DNA from 2 places in the Paraflavitalea devenefica genome. Region 2 is predicted to be linked to the other one. Evidence: riboswitches for the same ligand, from Rfam matches in the RefSeq annotation. Region 2 holds a riboswitch; the other holds the start of a gene.
What was found. Region 2 has a riboswitch for cobalamin ahead of HB364_RS32545 (ribonucleoside-diphosphate reductase small subunit). Riboswitches for the same ligand answer to the same signal wherever they lie in the genome.
Positions count from the first base shown of each region.

Region 1: it holds a riboswitch for cobalamin, as region 2 does, so the genes downstream of both, HB364_RS02620 (TonB-dependent receptor plug domain-containing protein) here and HB364_RS32545 (ribonucleoside-diphosphate reductase small subunit) in region 2, are expected to answer to the same signal.

Region 1 covers NZ_JAARML010000001.1:675,335-679,711, forward strand. Annotated here, with positions in the region: gene HB364_RS02615 (TonB-dependent receptor) at 1-1,169, shown strand, start outside; cobalamin riboswitch at 1,538-1,738, shown strand; gene HB364_RS02620 (TonB-dependent receptor plug domain-containing protein) at 1,859-3,745, shown strand; gene HB364_RS02625 (DUF6580 family putative transport protein) at 3,774-4,352, shown strand.
Region 2 covers NZ_JAARML010000011.1:52,686-57,062, reverse strand. Annotated here, with positions in the region: gene HB364_RS32550 (MauE/DoxX family redox-associated membrane protein) at 181-630, opposite strand; cobalamin riboswitch at 1,342-1,500, shown strand; gene HB364_RS32545 (ribonucleoside-diphosphate reductase small subunit) at 1,732-2,706, shown strand; gene HB364_RS32540 (ribonucleoside-diphosphate reductase subunit alpha) at 2,745-4,377, shown strand, end outside.

The DNA of each region.
Region 1 (4,377 bases), on a different contig from region 2:
TATATGGCGCTTTTTCGCTGATCAGGAACCCTACCTTCCGCAACTATGAAAAAAGATCAGAGCCCCATTTTGGTGGCCGCACGCTCTTTAACTGGTTGCATGACCTGAATGGCACGCAACTTAAAGTATCGTGGGGAGCCGAAGCGCAACGTGGTTTCTTTAATACCAAAACCTTTCAGAATAAACAGGGCCGTCCCGATACCCTACTGACCGATGATGATATTGATAGCTGGATCTACTCCCTGTTCACACAAGCCAGCCTGCGCTTTCCCGGCGACTGGAATGTAGATGCAGGCATCAGCTTCAACAAATCATCCATTACCATTACCCGTCTTTCTGTGCCCTCTTTCGTTCCCGTAAAAAGGACCTATAGCAATGAATGGGCGCCACGGCTGGCTGTTTCCAAGAAGATCATCCCGGAGTTATTATTATATGCCAGTGTAGCCAAAGGTTTCTCCCCGCCCACCACACAGGAAGTATTGCCTTCCACATCGGTTATCAGTACCGGACTGAATGCAGAACAGGGCGTGAATTATGAAGCCGGTATCAAAAGCAGTTGGCTGCAGCAAAGGCTGTATGTAGAGGTGAATGCTTTTATTTACCGCCTGCAAAATGCCATTGTACTACGGCGCGATAGTAGCAATGCCGATTATTTTGTGAATGCAGGCTCTACCAAACAAAGGGGTATTGAATCGCAGGCTTATTACCAGTTAATCCCGGGCAGGAAAGGTTTTATATCCAATGCACGTTTATGGGTAAGCCATACTTACAGCCATTTCCGCTACAAGGACTTTAAACAGGGCGCTACCGATTTCTCCCGTAAGCAATTGCCCAGTGTGGCGCCCCATACCCTCACTGCCGGACTGGATGTAAGTACCCGGCCGGGATTGTATGCCAACCTCACCTGGTATTACAGCGATCCCATTGCCCTGAATGATGCCAATACAGTAATCGCTTCTTCCTACCAGCTTAGTGGCGGACGCATCGGCTGGCGCACCCGTCTGTGCAAGGGTATCGCTGCCGATATCTTTGCCGGCGCCGACAACCTGTTCGACGTACGCTATAGCCTGGGCAATGATATTAATGCCGCCGCCAACCGGTATTACAATACCGCAGCAGGCGCCAACTATTTTGGCGGCATCAACCTGCAATTTATTACTGCCAGATAACCTGGATATCAACCATTTAAGAGGTAATTCTTTAGAAACTCAGAGGTGACATCTTTCCTCCTGCTTTGCGGGACGAAAGATGCCACCTCTCTCTTTTTTAGCTCATTTCTCCTGTTAAGGTAGTAACATCCTTCGATCAAGGTCCTGCGATTATAGGGTATTCTTTAGGTTTTCCTGAGGTTATCCTGGGGTAATCTTCAGGTAAAAAGCCCAGGAAAACCCTAAGAAAACCCTAGGATGACCCTAAGATGACCCTAGGATGGGAGGTACTTGATAGGTACATGGTAGGTACTTAAAGCCAGGCATCTTACCAGGACAATCCTGCCAGGCATCTCCCAGGAAACTCCCATAAAACCAGGGTAAACCCTTACATTTGCCGCGTAATTGGTTTCCGCTCCCGTTCAAGACGGGACTGGATGAAAAGGGAAACCGGTGTAAATCCGGTGCTATCCCCGTAGCTGTAAGTTTCGCAAAACTGTTCATTCTTCGTACCACTGTCCCATAAGGAGGACGGGAAGGTGTTGAACAGGGAAACAAGTCAGAAGACCTGCCAGTTATCAGCAATAACATCGACGAGCTTTCGGGTGAAAAGCCGGGATGAAACAGTCTTACTGCAGAAGACATTTCATTTCTGTTTGTATTCATTTTTTCCGAAGGCTCATAGTTCATCACACAAACAAACTATGAGCATGACAAGAAGGTTACTCACATTATCGGCCCTGCTGGCAGCCATGTATACGCAGGCACAGGACTCAACAAACGCTAAATCGCTGGACCAGGTAGTCATCACGGCTACCAAATACCCGGTTAAACTCAGTGAAACGGGTAAAGTAGTGACGGTTATTGGCCGTGAGCAAATTGAACGCAGCAGCGGCAAAAGCCTCGCACAGGTTTTAACAGAACAAACCGGCATCATTGTCAATGGCGCCAACAGCAACCCCGGTAAGGACAAATCCATTTTCTTACGGGGCGCTTCCAATGATTATACATTGATCTTACTGGATGGTATTCCTGTCAATGATCCCTCCGGATCGGGCGGTGCATTTGACCTCCGGCTGTTTCCCGTAGAACAAATTGACCACATTGAAATACTGAAAGGCAGCCAGTCTACCCTATATGGTTCAGATGCGGTAGCCGGTGTGATCAATATCATTACAAAGAAAAAAGGCACTAAAGCGATCGGCTTCAATGGCGGCGCTACGTATGGCAGCTTTAACACCTTTACCGGTGATGCAGGTGTGAGCGGCCACACCAAGGTGGTGGATTACAACATCAACTATAGCTATACCAATACAGATGGTATTTCAGAAGCTGTAGACACTACCGGTAAAGCAGCTTTTGATAAAGATGGTTTTACCAGGCAAAGTGTACAGGCTAATCTCGCCTTCCGGGTAAACGATAAGATAAAAATAGCGCCTTACTACAGGTATAGCCACTACAAAGGCGATTTTGATGCAGATGCTTTTACAGATGGTACCAATACGTTCCGTTCTTTGCTGAATAATACAGGCGCCATTGCTACGATAGCCCTGCCCAAAGGCACCATCACGGCCAATTATGGTTATTCCTATTCCAAAAGGAATTATGTTACAGGTTTCGGCTCTTCTTTCTTCCGTGGAAAATTCCATAGCGGCGATGTATACCTTACCCAGGCATTGAACGGCCAGGTAAAAATGCTGGCAGGCGTTAACTACCAAAGCTACCAGTTGCTGGATACTACCCTGGAAAAGAAGAACCCCGAAACATCCATCATCAGCCCTTATCTCTCTTTCTTTATACAAAGCGATAATGGCCTTCACGTAGAAGTGGGCGGAAGGTATAACCGTCATTCAGAATTTGGCAGCCATTTTACTTATAGTTTCAATACTTCCTACCTGATCAACCAGGAGGTGAAAGTCTTTGCCAATATATCAAGCGGCTTCAAAGCGCCCACTGTATTTGAGTTATTCGGCCCCACTTTTTATGGCAGCAATCCTAAACTGAAGCCTGAACAATCAACCAATATTGAAGCAGGCGTACAGTTACAAACATGGCAACATAAACTGCAACTGACAGCTACCGGTTTTTACAGGGATATTAAGGACCTGATCGCGTATGTAGGCAACCAGTCTATTAATATTGACGAACAGAAAGATAAAGGCGCTGAACTGGAGGTAACCGTAACACCGGATGAAAAGTGGAGCATCAAGGCATCTTATACTTATGTAACCGGTAATATTTATCAAACCCGCAGCGGTAAAGATACCAGCTACTATAACCTGCTGCGCAGGCCAAAGAGCACTATAGTGGCCAGCGTTGGTTACCAGGCAACCAAACAACTGTACATCAGTATTGCCGCCCAAAGTCTGGGTAAAAGGACCGACCTGTTCTTTGAATCAGTGCCCCCTTACGGTACTATCCCTGTTAACCTGAAAGCTTATACTTTGCTGAATGCTTATGCAGAATATAAATTACTGGATAATAAGGTAAGGCTGTTTGTGGATGCCAAAAACCTCACCGATGCCAGTTATACAGAAGTGTATGGTTATAATACACCAGGTATTAACATACAGGGAGGATTCAGGATTAATTTATAATTTTAAGTTCCTTTTATAAATTATACTTATGTCATTGTCAACATTTAGCCCGAGGAATGCAGTATTACTGCTCATTATTGTAGTGATAGCCACTTTGCGCCTGTTATCTTTTATTGATATGGGCCCATTGACCTATTTTACACCGCTGGGTGCGATGGCTTTATTTGGCGCTGCTTATTTCAGCGGCCACGTAAAACCTTACCTGTTTCCCCTGCTCACCCTGTTTATCAGTGACCTGATATTGTCTTTCACCCTGTTTGCAGAATTCCGGACCGGTTTGCTGTACAGTGGTTGGTATTGGACTTATCTGGCTTTCGCCCTGATGACAGTGGCCGGCAAGCTGATCCTGAAAAAGGTAACCATTACAAGGATCATCCTGGCAACTATCACTGCGACCCTCATTCACTGGCTGGTAAGTGATATTGGCGCCTGTGTGGTAGAGAACAAGCTCACGCTGCCTTTCTACCTCAACCGCCTCGTTACTGCCATTCCGTATGAGCTGAGGTTCCTGGGCGGCACTGCTTTTTTCAGTGCTGTTATGTTTGGCATATTTGAACTGGCACAGAAGAAGTATACCTTTTTGAAGCCTGTCAAGGCTAATAACTAATGGCCCCGCCGGGAGGCGGGACGGG
Region 2 (4,377 bases):
TGGTTTAATGATTAACAGTATAGATTCAAAAGAATAGGCGATGGTGAATGGCTGTGGCGTGCTTCGACAGGTTCCTTTTAGAATAGCAAAGCCGGAGGCTTTGAAATAGCCGTCACCAGCCAGAGGCTGGCGACTGAAGAAGCGCTTCGACAGCTCTTCGACGGGTGAGCCACCCTGCACTTAACGTGACAGCGGCACCGCTTCCACAGCCGGTAAACGTCGTCGGCGCTTTTTCTCCAGCATGATGGCCCAGGCGCTCAGCAATACAAAGCCCAGGTTGAACACAATATGCGCTCCCCACGACATTTCTTCCAGGATGCCCCCGCAGGAACAGGGAATGTCCTTATAAAAAGAAAGCATCACAATAATGTACAAGGTAAACAGCAACATCAACACAAAGGAGGCATACAAGCCGGCCAGGCGCAGGAAAGGCAGCGATAACATAGCGGCAATAAGCAGTTCGGTAACAGGTACCGCCCATACGAGCAGGCCGGCAAAAGGAGCAATGATGGGCGATTCGCTGAGGCCAAAGCGGAAGTTGTAGTAATCATTGAGCTTGGCCATGGCAGCATATACCATCAACAGGATAAGGAGCAGGGATATGATCCCCACGATGAAACTTTTTTTCATTGATAGGTTCGATTTCTTAATGTTAGGGCGTTTTACATGGATACAGCACAGACAGTTCGCCTGTTCAACATGCAATACATCAATACCATACTTATAAGCAAAGTCGGGTGTTCACGGGTACGGTTAGTAACTAATCAGTGTAGCCTTTGTAGCAGTTGTATATAAGGGTTAAAAAGTGGGCCAGTGAGCAATTTCAGATAACCCGGACCGGCGAACTATACATAAGCTATCGTAGCATTCCCGTTTGTTCAGGAAGAGACGGCCCGGGTTATTGAAACTGCATAGATTTTCTCATGATCATATGGGCCTCTTGGTTTCCCAGTGGGGCCTCACTATAAATTTCGTGTATTTTTCCACTACCTTGTTTTAGATATCGGGAGTAAAATTTCCATAAATGACCATTATCTCAATTCTTAACATTGGGTTAAGGGTTTTCACCTATCGGTTTCGGGTTTAGCGTTTGGAGTTTCGGGTTGCTGCCGCGCTTTTAAAGCGCCTTATTATCACTTAGCAGCCTGCTATTTGAGATTAATCAAATGGTTACACGTAGTAATCCCGAACCCATCAACCAGCAATCCTGAAATTCATCAGCTTGCTACACCTGAAGAACCCGGAACACGAAACCTGAAACACGCCACAGTAATTATCCACCCCCTGTTACTAAGTTAGTTTGGCCTGCCCCGCCGGGAAGGCTAAGTTTGTATTCGCTCTTTTACAAAAAATTGTACCGGTATCCGGTCTATAGGGCTCATAAACAAGCATTTAGACCGGATTTAAAAGGGAACCATGTGAAAATCATGGACTGTTGCGCAACTGTGAATTCCGCCTCCGGCGGATAAAGTCAGACACCTGCCATACAATTGAGTGCCACACCTTCGCATCAAAGGTAATTGCACTGCTATACGGGCTCCACGCTGTTCCCCTTACCCCTCCGGGCAGCGCTGTGGCCAGGTACGTGTCGTTCCCTTTTGTAACGGGTGATTACTGGTTCCGTCCATAGAATATATTTCTGTTGGAGGGGAATTGTCGTCGGTATAACCGGCAATCGGCAGTCGGCAATGTGGAAGAGAAAGATGATATCAATTAAATACTTTGAATACCATGAGCAACGAAAATGAAATATTACTGCAGGAAAACAAAGACCGCTTTGTGATCCTGCCCATTAACTACCCCCGTGTGTGGGAGATGTACAAGAAGCATGAAGCCAGTTTCTGGACAGCGGAAGAGATTGACCTCAGCGGCGACATGAAAGACTGGGCCAGCTTAAACGACGGGGAACGTCATTTTATTTCACACGTGCTGGCCTTTTTTGCCGCCAGCGATGGCATTGTGAATGAAAACCTGGCCGTGAACTTCATGAGTGAAGTACAATTGCCCGAAGCACGCTGCTTCTACGGCTTCCAGATCATGATGGAGAATATCCATTCCGAAACGTATGCCCTGCTCATAGACACTTATATTAAAGATCCGCAGGAAAAGCACCGCCTGTTCCATGCCATCGACACCGTACCCGCGGTGAAGAAGAAAGCAGAATGGGCCCTGCGCTGGATCGAGAACGGTTCTTTCGCAGAAAGACTGGTAGCCTTTGCCGCCGTGGAAGGTATTTTCTTCAGTGGCAGCTTCTGCTCCATTTTCTGGCTGAAGAAAAGAGGCCTGATGCCCGGCCTTACGTTCAGCAATGAACTGATCAGCCGCGATGAAGGCCTGCATTGCGAGTTTGCCTGCCTGCTGTACAGCATGCTTCGTCAGCAAATGACACAAGAAGAAGTATATGCCATTATTGGCGATGCCGTGAAGATCGAAAAAGAGTTCATCACCGAAGCCCTGCCGGTAGACCTGATTGGTATGAATGCCAAACTGATGCAGCAGTATATTGAGTTTGTGGCCGACCGCTGGCTGAGTGAACTGGGCTATCCCAAGATGTTTAACAGCACCAACCCCTTCGATTTCATGGAGATGATCTCCCTCGAAGGAAAGACCAACTTCTTTGAGAAGCGCGTGGGGGATTACCAGAAGAGTGGGGTGATTGCGGGTAACAAGGAAGCGCAGAATTTCTCTCTCGAAGAAGATTTTTAATAGAATATTCATCACTTATCATAAATACTTACTGACCCATGTTTGTAATAAAAAGAAACGGCAAAAAAGAATCTGTCAAGTTTGACAAGATCACTGCCCGCATAGAAAAACTATGCTATGGGCTCGACAGGCGGTTTGTAAACTCCATTGATGTAGCCAAGAAAGTAATTGAAGGATTGTATGATGGGGTGACCACGACCGAGCTGGACAACCTGGCTGCGGAAACAGCGGCCTCCCTGACCGTAAAACACCCCGACTATGCCCTGCTGGCCAGCCGCATAGCCGTGAGCAACCTGCATAAAAATACCACGAAGAGCTTCAGCGGCACGATGAAACTGCTGTATGAATGCAAAGACAGCAAGGCCGGCAAGCTCGCTCCGCTGATTGCCGATGATGTATGGGCAATCATTGAGCAACATGCCGAGCTGCTGGACAGCACGATTATTTACGACCGCGATTACAGCTTTGATTATTTCGGTTTTAAAACACTGGAGAAATCGTACCTGCTGAAAGTAGATGGTAAAGTGGTAGAGCGTCCCCAGCACATGTACATGCGGGTGGCCATCGGTATTCACAAGGAAGATATTGACAGCGCCATCAAGACGTATAACCTGATGACGGAGCGCTGGTTTACCCATGCCACGCCTACCCTGTTCAACGCCGGTACGCCCAAACCACAGATGAGCAGTTGCTTCCTGCTCACGATGAAGGAAGACAGCATTGACGGCATTTATGATACGCTGAAACAAACGGCCAAGATATCACAGAGCGCCGGCGGTATCGGTCTTTCTATCCACGGCATCCGCGCTACCGGCAGCTATATCGGCGGCACCAATGGTACCAGCAATGGCATCATCCCCATGCTGCGCGTATTTAACGATACGGCCCGCTATGTAGACCAGGGCGGCGGCAAACGCAAAGGCGCTTTCGCCATTTACCTGGAACCCTGGCATGCCGATGTGTTTGAGTTCCTCGACCTGCGCAAGAACCACGGTAAAGAAGAGATGCGCGCCAGGGACCTGTTTTATGCCCTCTGGATCCCCGACCTGTTTATGCAGCGCGTGGAAAGCGATGGCCAGTGGAGCCTGTTCTGTCCGCATGAAGCACCGGGCTTGCATGAATGCTGGGGAGAAGAATTTGAAAAACTGTATCACCAATATGAGCAGGAAGGCCGCGCCCGCAGAACGGTGAAAGCGCAGGACCTGTGGTTTGCCATCCTCGACGCACAGATCGAGACCGGCACCCCCTACCTGCTGTACAAGGATAGCGCCAACCGCAAATCGAACCAGCAGAACCTGGGCACGATCAAGAGCAGCAACCTGTGTACAGAGATCCTGGAGTTCACTTCTGAAAATGAAGTAGCGGTATGTAACCTCGCCTCCCTGGCATTGCCCCGCTTTGTGAACAATGGCCAGTTTGACCACGAGAAGTTGTACGAGGTAACGTATGAAGTGACCAAGAACCTGAACAAGATCATTGACAATAATTATTACCCGGTAGAAGAAGCGCGCACTTCCAACCTGCGCCATCGTCCCATCGGGTTGGGTGTACAGGGTCTGGCCGATGCCTTCATCCTGATGCGCCTGCCTTTTGAAAGCGAAGAGGCGAAGCAACTGAATAAGGAGATCTTCGAGACGATCTATTTTGCAGCGATGACCGCCAGCAAAGACC